Regions from separate parts of the Rhodococcus jostii RHA1 genome, predicted to be linked through region 1. Evidence: riboswitches for the same ligand, from Rfam matches in the RefSeq annotation. Region 1 holds a riboswitch; the other holds the start of a gene.
The links. Region 1 has a riboswitch for S-adenosylmethionine ahead of RHA1_RS21365 (aminotransferase class V-fold PLP-dependent enzyme). Riboswitches for the same ligand answer to the same signal wherever they lie in the genome.

Region 1 (7,649 bases):
CTCGGGACGGTCCTGGATCTCCCCGAGGAGGGAGCGGGTGAGGCGGTCGCGAGCGGAGTCGCCGGATCCCTCACCCTCGCTGCGGTACGCGCGGGCACGGTCGTTGATGTAGTTCAGGGCGGCCTCGAGGAGGCCGATGCGATCCTTGAAGTGGTAGTACAGCAGTCCCGGCGACACACCCGCGACCTCCGCGACATCGTTGACGCGAAGCCCGCGGATACCTCGTTGGGCAATGGCCGTCGCGCTGGCCTTCAGAATCGCATCGCGTCGCTCGCTCATCGGTGAATCTCCTTCGGTTCGTGCCGTCCTAGGGCCTCGGCGCCTCGACCGGGGCCACGTGTTCGGGCCACAGTCGCAGCGCGACGAGGTAGCCGGCCACGGCGATGGCCGACGATCCGACAAGACTGACATCGACACCGTGCGCGATGTCGGCAAGGGGCCCGGAGTACAGCGACGTGTCGACGGCGAGGACGCCGAACACGGATCCGGCCGCCCACGGGATGACGGCGCGCAGGTTCCAGCCCCGGGTGAACCAGTAGCGTCCACCCTTGCGGCCCAGGTTGAAGACCTGGAGGTCGACCGCGTCGTACTGCCCTCGCCGCGCAACCAGGAAGCCGGCGACGTTGATCGCGACCCACGGCGCGGCGAAACCGTTGAGCACCAAGGTCATTGCGGTGATCGAATCGACGGCGTCGACGACGAACACGCCGATGTAGAGCAGGGCCACCGCGAGCGCCGACGTGATCAGCGTGGTGTGGACGCGGCGCAACCGGGGGATCAGCGCTTCCAGGTCGAGGCCGCTGGCGTAGACGTTGAGGACGCCCTGGCCGAGTCCTCCTGCGAGGGCGACGAGGACGATCGGCAGCACGTACCAACCGGGCGCCTCGGCCACCAGGTCGGCAACGTAGGAGTCGCTCAGCGTGGTGAACGTCGACGCGGTGAACGATCCGAAGGCCGCGGTCAGGAACAGCCCGAAGAAGATGCCTGCCATGGTGGCCGCGACGATCGCACGGTCGCTGAACCGCACCCGGGAGATCCGCCTGCTGTAGTCGCCGAGCGTCGGGGCGTACGACAGCGGACCGCCGACGGCGAGGACCACGGCCAGAATCCAGGTGGGCCAGAACCCGCCGAGGAGATAGTCGCCGCTGCCCGCTCCGCCGTCGAAGCGACCCCCGAACGCGAACACACCGAGCAGGAGCAGCGCGGCGACGACGGGCAGCACGAACTTCTGGAGCGCGACCACCGTGCCGTGGCCGAACAGCGCGACGGCCACGATCTCGGCGGCGATGATGCCGTAGCCGAGGGCGAGCATGCCGTTGTCGACCGGTGTGCCGAGCAGGCGGTGGGCGGCGGCGATCAGCGCGTCACCCGAGGTCCAGACCGCGATCGCGGCGTACGCGAGGGCGAAGAGCAGGGTGAGCCCCGAGCCGATCATCCGTCCGCTCACTCCGAAGTGCGCACCACTCGACACGGTGTTGTTCGTGCCGGTGCGCGGGCCGAGGAGTGACAGGGGAGCTATGAGGAGCGTGCCGAGTCCGATGCCGACCGCGCTGGCCGCGACCGCACTGCCGAAGCCGAGTCCGAACGTGATGGGGAGCCAGCCGAACACGATCACCGAGAACGCCAGATTGCCGCCGAAGAACACGGCGAGCATGTTGAGCGGTCGCGAATCGCGTTCCGATTCGGGGATGTACTCCACGCCGATCGTCTCGACGTGTCCGAAGCGGTCCTCCGGCGGGGAGGGAGCGGTGTCGTCGACGGGCGTCGTCGGATCGAGATTCGTGGACACTGCGGACCTCACATTCTGGGGCGGAGGTGACAGTCATCACGTCCTGTTGGGAAATGAACGTATTCCAAACTGAAAATTCAGTCAAGGCCCGGGAGTGACGTGTGCCACCGAGGGCGGTGCGGAGTTTGCGCTGCTACGGCGACCGGACTAGATATATGTGTTACCTCTCGTCTCATGTATCCCTCTGTCATCGGAGTGCCTGTGCCTGTCGCCACCATCACCAATCGTCTCGCGAACCGGTGCCGGCTCCCCGAAGTGGGGACGACGTTCGGTCGACGCGACATCGAGGGTGGACGGTGAGGTCGCCGCTCGTCCGGTGGCAGCTGATCGGCTTCGTTCTCGTGGCCCTCATGGGCCTCGTCTACGTGGGTGCCAACTACGTGCGCCTGGGCAATCTCCTCGGGTTCGGCGAATACACCGTGAACCTCGAATTGGAGACGTCGGGCGGCATCTTCACCAATGCGGAAGTCACGTACCGCGGCGTGCCGGTCGGCCGCGTCGGGGACTTGTCCCTGACCCCGGACGGCGTCGTCGTCGAACTGCGGATCGACACGAGCGCGCCCGACATTCCCGCGTCTGCGAAAGCCGTCGTGGCCAACAGGTCGGCGATCGGCGAGCAGTACGTCGACCTTCGGCCCGCCGCCGATCGCGAGCCCTTCCTCGCGGACGGATCCCGTATCGCCGTCGCCGACACGTCGACGCCGGTACCCGTCGAAGAATTGCTCGCCAGCACACAGGGATTGGCGGAATCCGTGCCGATCGACGCGCTCCACACCGTCGTGACGGAACTCGGCGCGGCGTTCGACGGCAAGGGCGAAGACCTTCAGTCGCTCGCGGACTCGTTGTCGGGGCTGTCGGCGTCGGGCGCGGAATCGCTCGACCGGACGTTGGCTCTGGTGCGCAACGGTCGCACCGTGCTGGACACGCAGTCCGAACAGTCCTCGGCGATCAAGGATTTCAGTGCCGACCTGGACTCGCTCGCGGATCGGCTGCGCAGCAGCGACCCGGACGTCCGGCGGCTGATCGACAACGGAAATCCGGCGAGCGATCAAGTGGGACAACTCGTCTCGGAGGCCGGACCGGGTGCCACGACGAACCTCGCCAACCTGTCCGCCACGGCGAAGACGATCGCGGTGCAGGCCACGGCTCTGCAGACCCTGTTCGTGTACCTGCCGGGGGTGGCGGCGGCGTCGTCGACCATTGCGCCCGACGACGGAACCGTGCACCTGGGCCTGGTGGCCGAGACAAACAATCCGCCGTCGTGCACCGTCGGCTACGAGGGCACCCAGGCGATCCTCCAGGAGATGAGGCGGAACGACCCGAACTTCGACGACACGCAGCAGGACTTCCCGCAGAACACCGCCGCGTCCTGCGAAGCCCCACAGGGCAGTCTCACCGGCGTCCGCAGTGCGAACCGGATCGTGTTCGGCGACCCCGCCACCGTTCAGCCGTGGGACTCCACGCCCAAGAAGGACCCGAACAAGCTGGACCTCAACCCGATTGCGAGTCAGCTCGCCCCGCTCCTCGGGGTGACCCCCAACTGACGCGAGTTCCGCGGCCCGGATCCCGGCCCTCCCGGTTTCGGGTTGACAACTGCGCGTCGATCCTGCAATCTTCGAAACAGGTCACGAGTACCAGCGTCAAGCCCCGGCTAGCTGGTCGGCAACCCTCCACCGCGGCGGGGTGCTCCGGGTGACGACCAGGCTGAGGTCCATACCGGACCCGGCAAGCGCGGACTCCGAGAGGGCACCGACCCTGCGACGAGTCCCTGACTACGAGGGATGTCGTGATGACTGCTGTACTGACCGCTGACGTGTGTGTTGCCCCCCTAGCCCAGGTTTCGGGCTCCGACCTGCGGGTTCCGCTCGTTCAGGGAGGCGACTGTGCCTACGTCAACTTCGACTACGCCGCCAGTGCGCCGGCGTTGGCGCAGGTGACCGACCGGATCGGGGCACTGCTCCCGACGTACTCCAGCGTGCACCGCGGCGCCGGCTACGCGTCGCGGGTCTCGACCGAGTGCTACGAGAAGGCCCGCGACTCGGTCGCCCGATTCGTCGGAGCGAGTGAGGACCAGGTGGTGGTCTTCACCCGGAACACGACCGACTCGCTGAATCTGCTCGCCGGCTGCGTCCCCGGCAGCACCGTGGTCCTCGACATCGAGCACCACGCGAACCTGCTGCCGTGGAAGAACTCTCGCGTCGTGAGGGCGGCGGACGCGCTGGAGGAGACTATCCGCCTGCTCGTCGCCGAACTGTGCTCCAAGCCCACCGCCCTGCTCGCGGTGACGGGTGCATCCAACGTGACCGGCGAGGTTCTGCCGATCGCCGCCCTCGCCGAGGTGGCGCATCGTTGCGGCGCACGGATTCTCGTCGACGCCGCTCAGCTCGCGCCGCACCGGCGCATCGACGTCGAGGAGTGGGGCGTCGACTACCTCGCGTTCTCCGGGCACAAGCTGTATGCCCCCTTCGGTGCCGGTGTGCTGGTGGGCCGCCGGGACTGGCTGGACGCCGCCGAGCCCTATCTCGCAGGCGGCGGGGCGGTCCGGAACGTGACCGTCGAATCGACCCAGTGGGCGCCCGCCCCTGCCCGGCACGAGGCGGGAACCCCCAACGTGCTCGGCGCGGCGGCGCTCGCCGCCGCGTGCGATGCACTGTCCGAGCTGGACTTCGGCACGGTGGCCGCACACGAGGCCGCGCTCACCGGCCGGCTCCTCGACGGCCTCGGCTCCGTCGACGGCCTGGAATTCCTGCGGCTGTGGTCGGACGCCCCCGACACCGTGGGGATCGTGACGTTCACGATCGACGGGTTCGAGCCGGGAGAGATCGCCGCCTACCTCTCCGCCGAACACGGAATCGGAGTTCGCGACGGGCGGTTCTGCGCCCATCCGCTGCTGGGGCGCCTCGGCAGGCCCGACGGCGCCGTGCGGGTGAGTGTGGGTCTCGGAAGCTGCTCAGAGGACGTGGATCGGCTGGTCGACGCGGTGCGCACCCTGGTGGCGGGCCGCCGGAGCTGGACCTACGCCAAGGAGAGCGGCCAGTGGAATCCGGTGCCGGAGACGCGTTTTTCGCGGGACGCGCTAGTATGACGGCATGGCATCGCAGGCTGGGAGCACAATGATTGCTCACTGGTGCCGTCGGCATGTCGATCTGTGCCGAACCGCCTCGGGTATGTGTTCGAGCTGACCGTTCTTCCAGCTCTGTTTCATTCACACGTCATTCCCGAGGAACCCCTATGTCTCGAGACAATGCCTTCGTATCCCGTCCCCTTCGCATCGCCGTCGAACTGACCGGCTCCGGCCACCACCCGGCGGCCGAGGGTGCCACCGGCACGCGGCCGATCAACGGCGCGGACTACTGGGTGGACCTGACCGCCGACTCGACGGATCAGCTCGACCTCACGTCGTTCCCGCCGAACGTCGTCCGGATCCGGGCCTCCGATCTGCGTGAGGCGCAGCAGGAACGCGCGCGGATCCGCGCCGAACTCGTCGCCGACGGTCGCGACCCCGACAGCGTCACCGTCCTGGTGGACCTCGAGGTGCTCATCGCCGGAGAGGCCCGCGCCGCCCGCAAGGAGCTGGCCCTCCTCGACAGCGCCCTGGAGGCGCCGCGTGCTCCGGTGTCGTTGCAGTACATCGGAACTCCGGTCGGCCTCGCCGGGCTCATCGCCGACATCCAGGCGGCCGGCGTCGCCGACGGTGTGACCGTGCTGCCGCTGTCGCTGCCCAGAGTTCTGGAGCAGCTCGTCGACGGCACCCTTCCGTGGCTGGAGGAGCGAGGTCTCGTCACCTCCGCCGACGCCGTCGACGAAGCGCTGCGCCGCTTCGACCTCCCGCTCCGCGAGCGGGTACTGGCATCCTGACCAGGTCAGTTGCCGTCGTTCGCTGAACCGAGAGGAGTGGGCCGGTAATACCGGCCCTCGTGATACAGCAGGGGAGCCGAAGCGGAGTCGTCGTCTGCCTCGGCATGGACGCGGGTGACGAGGCCGATGACGAGCGTGTGATCGCCGACGGGGATCAGCTGGTCCACGATGACCCGCAACCAGCTGGGAGTTCCGTGGAGGACCGGTTCGCCGGTGTCGAGTCGCGCCCAGAGCGACTCGTCGGCGAACCGCTGGTCGGCGCTTCGGGAGAATCGCTGAGCCAGGTGCTGCTGGTGCTCCCCGAGGAGGTGGATCACCAGCGAATCCGCGGAATGAAGTGCATCGATACTGGACGACGTGTTCGCGATGTTGAACGACACCAACGGTGGGTCCAGCGAGACCGAGGAGAACGAGGACGCGGTGAAGCCGACCGGGCCGGACCCCGAATCGAGGGTCACGATGGTGACGCCCGCCGGGTGACGGCGCAGGGCTGCGCGGTAATCCTCGGCGCCGATTCCGGGAGCGAGGTGAGGGTCGCGGGGGAGGTCCGAACCATCGACGGTTTCGGCGTTCTCGGCTCTGTCGGACAAATCATTCTCCGGGTCGGCCCGTGTGGGCACTGTGTCATTCTCGTTCACGTCACTCTCGTTCACGAGATCTGACGTCAACTATAGGGGCGTGAACCGCCCGGGATTCAGTCGACGTCGATCGCCAGGCCCGCGGTGATCCGCACCAACTCGGAGAACGATGTGCGGAAGACCGTGTCCGGGTGCCCGGCGGCCGCCCACAGTTCCGCGTACTCCGACAGGGCGTTGTCGACGTACGTCGGAAGGTTCGTGGGATGTCCGAGCGGAGCGATACCCCCGATCGGCTGTCCGGTCGCGATCCGCACCATGTCGAGGGGCGCCCGGGTCAGATTTCCCTGCAGTCGTTTGCCCGTGTTCGCCAGATCCACCTCGTGCGCACCCGACACGAGGAGCAGGATCGGATCGTCGTCCAGGAGGAAGACCAGCGACTTGGTGATGGCCCCGATATCGACCCCCAGAGACTCCGCCGCCTCGGCCGCGGAGTGGGTGGAGTCGGGCTGGGTCACGATCACCCCATGGTGTCCTCGCGCGATCAGAGTCTCGGCGACATGCGCGGCGTGGGGGTGCAGGGGCGTCGGCATGAACCAAGAGTAGGTCCATTCCTCCGGCACGACATCAAGAAGCGTCGTCCGACACGACATCGGAACGGGGCGTAGTCGATTCCGGCTTCCGGAGGCGCCGGGCGGTGAACCCGAACAGCAGTCCGAGCCCGACCGCGGAGTAGAGCACGAGGGCGAGCGCGGGCTGCCCCAGCCCCACGTCGTCGAAGTACACGATGCTTCGAATTCCCTCGGTGCCGGCGCCAGGGGTGATCCAGCGTCCGATGGCCGCGTAGAAGGCGGGGATCACGTTCGAACCGAACGCACCGCCGGCGCTGGGATTGCCGAGAATGACGAAGACGGCGATCGCGAGGGGGACGGCGAGGATGCCGACCGAGGCGCGCAAACCCAGCGTGAACACGGCGGTGCCGAAGACGACACCTGTTCCGAGGAGCCACAGCGGGAACCAGTGGCCTGCGAACGTGCCGAGCACGTGAGTGGTGATCAGGGCGCCGAGGGCGCCGGACAGCGCGGCGTAGCCGAACAGGACAGCCGTGTGCACGGACGCCTGACGGAGGCTTCGCGGGGCGCCGACGAACAGGCCGATCGCCGCCGCGAGCAGGTAGCCGCCGACAACCCACCCGACCGCCAGATAGAAGCCGGACAGTCCGCGGTTGTCGTGCGCACCGACCGGAATTTCGTCGCGGACCGTGAACTGGCGACCCTGGCTGTTCTCCGCCTCGGCGAAGACCGATTCGAGCGCGCTGGAGATGGAACTGCCGCCCGCGCTCGCCGTGATCAGGGTGTCGGGGCCGACGGGGTTCATGACGAACGCACCCTGGATCTCGCGGTCGTGGAGGAGCCGCCGGGCTTCCG
Region 2 (7,649 bases), 2.3 Mb from region 1:
GAATCGTGCTGCGGGAGCTCGAGGCCGCGATCACCCGAGCAGGGTATTCCCGCATCTTCCTCACCACGGGGCCGCGGCAGCCCGAGGCGGTGGCCCTGTACCTGGCCGCGGGGTACACGGCGCTGTTCGACCGCTCCCTCCCACCGCAGGACGTCGGAATCCACGGATTCGAGAAGATCCTGCACACCCCTACCGCTCTGCCTTCCGCCTGGGCCGCAAAGGAGTACGAGTCTGTATGAAGTTTCTGTTGATGAGCCTGATCACCCACCACCCGGACCCGGTGACCGGGGAGAGGATCGGCACCGCGGCCAGGCTGCAGGAGGTTGTGGACTCAGCCGTCCTCGCCGAGCAACTGGGGTACGACGGGTTCGCGGTGGGCGAGCGCCACGAGCATCCTTTCCTGTCGTCGTCCCCGCCCGTGGTGCTCAGCGCCATCGCGGCGCGCACCAGCACGCTGCAGTTGTGGACGGCGGTGACCACGCTGAGCCTGCTCGACCCGGTCCGCGCGTTCGAGGACTACTCGACGCTGGACAACCTGTCGGGCGGCCGGTTGCAGCTCATCATCGGCAAGGGCAACGGCACCGCGCAGGCGGAGCTGTTCCACGTCACCCCGGACGACCAGTGGGACCGCAACCGCGAGGGCTACGAACTGTTCCGGCAGTTGTGGGAGAGCGAGGACGTCACGTGGGAAGGCACGTTCCGGCCGTCTCTCGAGCACGCTGTCGCCCTTCCGCGCCCGCTGCAGCGGCGGATCCGGATCTGGCACGGCAGCGCGACGAGCAAGGAGTCGGTGGATCTCGCCGCCCGCTACGGTGATCCGATCTTCTCGGCGAACGTCACGTATCCCATCGACTCGTACGCCGAACTCGTCCGGCACTACCGCGAACGGTGGGCGCACTACGGTCACGATCCCGCCGACGCCCTCGTCGGCGCTGGAACGGCCGGGTTCTACGTGACGGCGAACTCGCAGGATGCGCTGGACGTGTGGCGGCCGATTCACGCGGCTCGCCTCGACTTCGCCCGCAGGGCAGGGCTTCCGGTGGTGTTCGAGACCGTGGAGGACTTCGTCGAACGCAGCTCCGCACTGATCGGCAGCCCGCAGCAGGTGATCGACAAGGTGCAGCGTTACCACGAGCAGTTCGGCCACGAGGTGATCCACCTGAGCGCCGACCGCGTCGGCAGCGACAAGCAGCACCGCGAAAGCCTGGAGCTGTTCCAGGCCGAGGTGGCACCCACGCTGCGCGAGACCATTCCGAGCCGCCCCCTCGCGGCCGGCACCGAGGAGGAAGACGCATGAGCCTGTTTCTGGGCATCGAACTCGATGGCGAGGGTGCGCATCCCGAAGCCTGGCGGCGCGCCGCGCACACACCCGACCGGTTGCTGACCGGGCGAACGGTGGCGGACCGCGTCGCGGCAGCCGAGAACGCCGGCTTCACGTTCGCCTCCTTCGACGATTCCCTGCTGCCGCCCGGCGCCCACGGGGGACCCGTCGGCCGGATCGACGCGGTGAACCGCGCGGCGTTCGTTGCCGCGACCACCAGCACGATCGGACTCGTACCGGTCGTCGGCACGACGTACGCCGAGCCGTTCCACACGTCCTCCCAACTCGCGACGCTCGACTACGCGTCGCGTGGTCGCGGCGGCTGGATCCCGGCACGCGACACCGACCCGCGGGTCGCGAGCGCACTGGGCCGGGCCGAGGTCACCGCACCCGCCGACCTCGCGCGGGAGGAACGGGACGCGATCACCGTGGTCCGGGACCTGTGGGATTCGTGGGGGGACGACGCGGTGATCCGCGACTACGCCACCGGGCGTTTCGTCGACCGCGACCGATTGCACTACATCGACTTCCGGGGCGAGACGTACTCGGTGAAGGGTCCGGCCATCGTGCCCCGGCCACCGCAGGGGCAATTGGTGGTGTTCGGCGTCGAGGGGGACACCGATCCGTCGCTGGTCGACGTGGTGCTGGTGTCCGGACCGACACTCGAGGACACCGTCGAGGCCGCCGGGCGCGCGAAGGTCGGCGGCGCACCGCTGGTGGTCGCCGAACTGGATGTCGCGCTCGGCTCGTCGACGCCTGCCCCGCCGAGCGGACGGTTGTCGTTCGCCGGCGATGCCAGCGGGCTGGTGGAACTGTTCCGCGCCCTGGATGCGCACGTCGAGGGTGTGCGCCTGCATCCCGCCGTCGTCGACGAGGATCTTCCGGTGCTCGCGCGGTACGTGGTCCCGGCACTTCTCCGTGCCGGCATCGCCCACCGTCCCGTCCCCGGTTCGACCCTGCGCAGCACGCTGGGCCTCGACCGTCCCGTCACCCGATTCCAGGCCGAGCGCCTCGAAGACTCTTCTCGCTGAAAGGTTGTGGAGAACATGACCGACAACTCGTACGCCAGACCCGGCGCCCAGGTGCACTTCGGTGTCTTCTTCCAGGGCGTCAACCACACGACGATCTGGTCCGATCCGTCGAGCGGATCGCAGATCGACTTCGAAACGTTCCGGCGGGTGGCACTGACCGCCGAGCGTGGCCTGTTCGACGCCTTCTTCCTCGGTGAGGGCCTGCGCCTGCGGGAACAGGGAGGGAAGATTCTCGATCTCGACATCGTGGGCAGGCCCGACGCGATCACCCAGCTCTCGGCGCTGGCCGGCATCACCCGGCACATCGGGTTGGTGGCCACCCAGAACACCACCTACAACGAGCCGGCCGACCTCGCCCGGCGGCTGTCCGGGCTGGACCTGCTGTCCGGTGGCCGTGCCGGCTGGAACGCCGTCACCACGGACAACGCGTGGACCGGTGAGAACTTCCGGCGCGGCGGCTTCCTCGATCACGCGGACAGGTACGAGCGGGCCGGGCAGTTCCTCGACACCGCCCGGGCGATCTGGGATGCGTGGGCCGACGGCGCGGTCGCGACGAGCACCGACGCACCGTCGTGGTCGACCCCGGACGGGGTGCGGGAGGTGTCCCGGCGCACGTCGCAGTTCGACGTCACGATCACTCCGACGCTGCCGCGCAGCGCCCAGGGGCATCCCGTCATCTTCCAGGCCGGCGACTCACCGGCGGGCCGGGACTTCGCGGCCGCGCACACCGACGTGATCTTCTCCCGGCACGGAACGCATTTCGACGAGGCGCTCGCTTTCGCCGAGGACATCAGGGCGAGATTGCGTCGTGCCGGGCGTCCCGAGGACGACGTCAAGATTCTGCCGGGCACGCAGATCGTGCTCGCGGAGAACGCGTCCGAGGTGGAGGAGAAGGTGCGCTGGGTTCTCGAGGGCCAGTACACCGGGCAGACGGCGTTGTCGCTGGTGGGTCAGGTGTGGGGCCGCGATCTGTCCGATCGCGACCCGGACGGCCCACTGCCCGAATTCGATCCGGTGCCCGCGCCGATCTCCGTCACCCGTGGGGCGGCGCGTGACGGAAAGGATCCGCTCGCCATCGCCCGGGAATGGCGGGCCCTGGCAGAGGCGCAGAGCCTGTCGCTGCGTCAGGTTGCGATCGCGACCACCCAGCGCTCCGGTTTCGCCGGTACTCCCGGGCAGGTCGCCGACGAACTCACCCGGTGGGTTCGCAGTGGCGCCACGGACGGGTTCAACATTTCGCCGTATCTGGTGCCCACCGGACTCGACGAGATCGTCGACCTGCTGGTGCCCGAATTGCAGGAGCGAGGTTCGTACCGAACGGAATACGAAGGCTCCACCCTGCGTGAGCACCTCGGGCTCCGGCCCGCCCTGTCGCGGCGGGAGGTCGAGTCCCGGCAGGTGGTCGGGTAGCGGGGGTCCGTGTGGCGCCACGACCGGCGATCTCTTACACTCGGTAACGACCATCCAGAGCGACCGAGAGACCTGGCTCGTTGACGTCGCAGCAACCCCCCGCCCTGCGGGTGCGGGTGCTACCGCCGGGATCGATGGAGGAACGATGTTGACCGAAGGTTTCGTGAGCGCCTGGGGGCGCCTGCACGTCGATCTCTGCCGGCTGTCCACCTCGATCTGTCACAGCTGACCTGCCACCTCGATCCCTCGGGGTTCCGGCTCTTCACACCGCATCCGCGTCGGATCCGGTGTCCTTCACCTTCCTGTGCGCGTGAGCGCTGCCGATACGACGGGCAGCGCGCACGGCACTTCTTCGAGATCACGGAGTTCTCGGTGCCATCAGTGCTTTTGTCCTCGCCCCACCGCGGTGCCCGCATCGCAGCAGGTATCGGCGCCGCCGCCGTGCTGGCCACGGCGCTCACCGCCTGCGGTGGCGGTTCCAGCAGTTCCTCCGCGGATGCGGGCCCCGCACAGCCGGGCGGAACACTCCGCTACGGCCTCTCCCAGGCACCGACGTGCGCCGACCCCGCGCAGTCGGGCACGAATCAGACGATCTACGTGGCTCGTCAGGTGGTGGACTCGCTCACCGACCAGGACCCGGAGACGGGCGAACTCAAACCGTGGCTCGCCGAGAACTGGGAAACCGACGCCGACGCGTCCTCCTTCACATTCCACCTGAAGGAGGGGGTCACGTTCAGTGACGGAACACCTTTCACCGCGGAGTCGGTGAAGAAGAATCTCGACGCCATCGTGAAGACCCTCTCCGGCGCCAAGGCCCCGCTCGGTGCCAGCTACCTCGCCGGTTACACCGGTACCACCGTGATCGACCCGTTGACCGCGCAGGTCGACTTCGCCGCACCCAACGCGCAGTTCCTGCAGGCGTCGTCCACCCCGCAGCTGGGCATCCTGTCCGATGCGTCCGTCGCGAAGTCCGCCGAAGAGCGGTGCACCGGCAACATCTCGGGCACCGGGCCGTTCACGTACGCCGACTACCAGCAGGACAAGTCGGTGACCCTCGCCAAGCGCGCCGGATACAACTGGGGTTCGGACGTGTTCGGCCACGACGGCGAGGCGTACCTCGACACCATCGAGTTCAGTGTCGTGCCCGAATCCGGTGTCCGCACGGGCAGCCTGTCCTCGGGACAGCTGGACGCGATCAGTGACGCGTTGCCGCAGGACGCCCCGCAGATCGAAGGCGCGGGCGGGCAGGTGCTCACCACGTCGAACCCCGGGACCCCGTTCGGCTTCCAGCCCAACGTGACTCGCGGACCGCTCGTCGACCCCGTCGTGCGCAGCGCGCTGGTCCCGGCGATCAACCGGCAGGAACTGGTCGACACCGTACTCGGGCCCAACTTCAAACCCGCCACCAGCACGCTGGCCAGCCGCACCCCGGGCTACGTGGCGCTGCCGGACGTGACGTACGACCCGGAGAAGGCGAAGTCGATCCTGGATCAGGCGGGCTGGGTTCCCGGTGCCGACGGCATCCGCGAGAAGGGCGGTCAGAAGCTGAGCTTCCCCGTTCTGTTCAGCTCCGTGTTCGCCGGCAACCAGGCCATCCTCGAACTGGTGCAGCAGCAGCTCAAAGAGGTGGGAGTGGATCTGCAGCTGAATCTCGTGTCCACTCCGGAGGCCACCGCCCGCCAGAATTCCAAGGACTTCGACGCCACCTACTACAACAGCACCCGCGCCGACGGTGACATCCTCCGCACCCAGTTCGGCCTCGACGGCCGCAACCTGAACAACCGCGGACCCATTCCCGCGCTCGACGACGTGCTCGCGAAGCAACTCGCCGCCACCGACACCACCGAGCGGAGCGCGCTCGTCGCCGACGCCCAGCAGCAGGTGCTCGACAACGGCCTGTGGATCCCCACGGTGGAGTTGTCGCAGGCGATCGGCGCCGGCCCCAACGTGCAGGACCTGAAGTTCGAGGCCTCGGCCCGGCTCCAGTTCTTCGACACCTGGATCAGCGGACGCTGAGCCATGATTCGCTACCTCGGACTCCGCGTGCTGCAGGCGATCGCCGTCCTGTGGGCGACGTTCACCGTGTCGTTCGCCGTGCTGTTCCTGCTGCCGTCCGACCCGGTGAGTATCGCCGTCGACTCGGCGTCCACCGGAACGACGGTCGACGCGGCCGCCGTCGCGGAGCTGCAGGCGCGGTACGGCCTCGACCAGCCCGTGTGGGTGCAGTACTGGAACTCGCTGAGCCACGCCGTCCGCGGTGACTTCGGGTACTCGATCGCCACCGGGCAATCGGTGACCGAGGCGATCGGGAACGCGGTCCCCAGCACGCTCGCGCTGGCGTCGGCGGCGCTGGTTCTCGCGGTCGTGGTCGGGGCAGCGGTCGCGTTCCTCGCCACCTACACCAGGGTCCACTGGGTGCGGAATCTGCTGTTCTCACTGCCTCCGCTCGGTGTCGCGGTGCCGACGTTCTGGGTGGGACTGATTCTGCTGCAGCTGTTCTCGTTCCGGCTGAAGGCGTTCCCGGCGTTCGGTGACCAGGGGATCGCGACACTGGTGCTCCCGGCGGTGACGCTCGCGCTGCCGACCGGCGCCGTGATCGCGCAGGTGCTCGCGGCGAGTCTGCAGACCACGTGGCGACAGCCGTTCATCGAAGCCGCGCGGGCGAAGGGTGCGTCCCGCTGGCAGATTCAGACCCGGCACGCGCTGCGCCTGTCGAGCATTCCGGCGTTCACCATCGCCGGTGTGCTCGTGGGTAATCTGCTGGCCGGATCGGTCGTCGTCGAGACGGTGTTCTCGCGCGCCGGCGTGGGGCGGCTCACCCAGACGTCCGTGATGGCGCAGGACATTCCGGTGGTCCAGGGAATCGTGGTGCTGAGCTCGGTCGTCTACGTACTCGTCAATCTCGCCGTCGATCTGCTCTATCCGCTGATCGATCCCAGGATCGTCGAGGGCAGACGCAGTTCCGGCTGGAGCACCGACTCCGCGGATGTGGAGGAGAAGGTTCATGTCTGACATCCTCACCAGGGAACTGATCGACGAGGCCGAGGGGTTCGGCACTCCGCCGGTCGAACCGCCTCCCGTGATCGCGTCCGAGTCGGACAGCCGCGGACGCCGCGTGGTGACGTGGCTGCGTCGCAATCTCGTGCTGGTGGCCTCGGCCGCCGTGCTCCTCGTCGCGGTCGGATTCGCGGTGGCGCCGTCGGTGTTCGCGAGCGGCGACCCGCTGGTCGGGGTGCCCGCCCAGAAACTGCAGGCGCCGAGTGCCGCGCACTGGTTCGGCACCGACAACATCGGCCGTGACGTGTATACCCGCGTGGTCCACGGCGCCGGATTGTCGCTGACCGCAACGCTGTTGGCCGTGGGTATCGCACTGGTCGTCGGTTCGCTGATCGGCCTGCTGTCCGGTGCCGTCGGCGGTGCGCTGGACGCCGCCCTGATGCGCGTCGTCGACGTCCTCCTGTCGATCCCTGCCCTGCTGCTCTCGCTCGCTCTGGTGACCGCGCTGGGGTTCGGCACGGTCAACGTGGCCATCGCGGTGGGCGTGTCGCTGATCGCGAACTTCGCCCGCGTGATGCGTTCGGAGGTGCTGCGAGTGCGCCGGTCGCTGTACGTCGAGGCGGCGTTCGCGTCGGGTGTCCGCTGGCACACGGTGCTGCGCCGCCACGTTCTGCGGAACTCGTACGCGCCCGTCGTGGCACTTGCCGCCGTCGAGTTCGGGATGGCGGTCCTCGCGGTGTCGTCGCTGAGCTTCCTCGGGTTCGGCGCGGTGCCGCCCACCCCGGAATGGGGCTCGCTGATCTCCGAGGGCCGGAACTACCTCGCCACCGCGTGGTGGATGACCACCCTGCCCGGACTGGTGATCGTGGCCGTCGTGCTGTCGGCGCACC

Region 2: another riboswitch for S-adenosylmethionine. It lies ahead of RHA1_RS53530 (putative leader peptide); the one in region 1 lies ahead of RHA1_RS21365 (aminotransferase class V-fold PLP-dependent enzyme).

The regions. Positions count from the first base shown of each region.
Region 1 is NC_008268.1:4,624,481-4,632,129, forward strand. Features, by position in the region: gene RHA1_RS21350 (TetR/AcrR family transcriptional regulator) at 1-279, opposite strand, end outside; gene RHA1_RS21355 (purine-cytosine permease family protein) at 308-1,789, opposite strand; gene RHA1_RS21360 (MCE family protein) at 2,086-3,333, shown strand; SAM riboswitch class IV at 3,413-3,527, shown strand; gene RHA1_RS21365 (aminotransferase class V-fold PLP-dependent enzyme) at 3,579-4,874, shown strand; gene RHA1_RS53640 (putative leader peptide) at 4,903-4,971, shown strand; gene RHA1_RS21370 (LLM class oxidoreductase) at 5,021-5,647, shown strand; gene RHA1_RS21375 (flavin reductase family protein) at 5,653-6,162, opposite strand; gene RHA1_RS21380 (YbaK/EbsC family protein) at 6,342-6,815, opposite strand; gene RHA1_RS21385 (ABC-2 transporter permease) at 6,850-7,649, opposite strand, start outside.
Region 2 is NC_008268.1:2,355,068-2,362,716, reverse strand. Features, by position in the region: gene RHA1_RS10875 (GNAT family N-acetyltransferase) at 1-239, shown strand, start outside; gene RHA1_RS10870 (LLM class flavin-dependent oxidoreductase) at 236-1,297, shown strand; gene RHA1_RS10865 (LLM class flavin-dependent oxidoreductase) at 1,294-2,352, shown strand; gene RHA1_RS10860 (NtaA/DmoA family FMN-dependent monooxygenase) at 2,368-3,762, shown strand; SAM riboswitch class I at 3,810-3,903, shown strand; gene RHA1_RS53530 (putative leader peptide) at 3,908-3,991, shown strand; gene RHA1_RS10855 (ABC transporter substrate-binding protein) at 4,144-5,778, shown strand; gene RHA1_RS10850 (ABC transporter permease) at 5,782-6,774, shown strand; gene RHA1_RS10845 (ABC transporter permease) at 6,767-7,649, shown strand, end outside.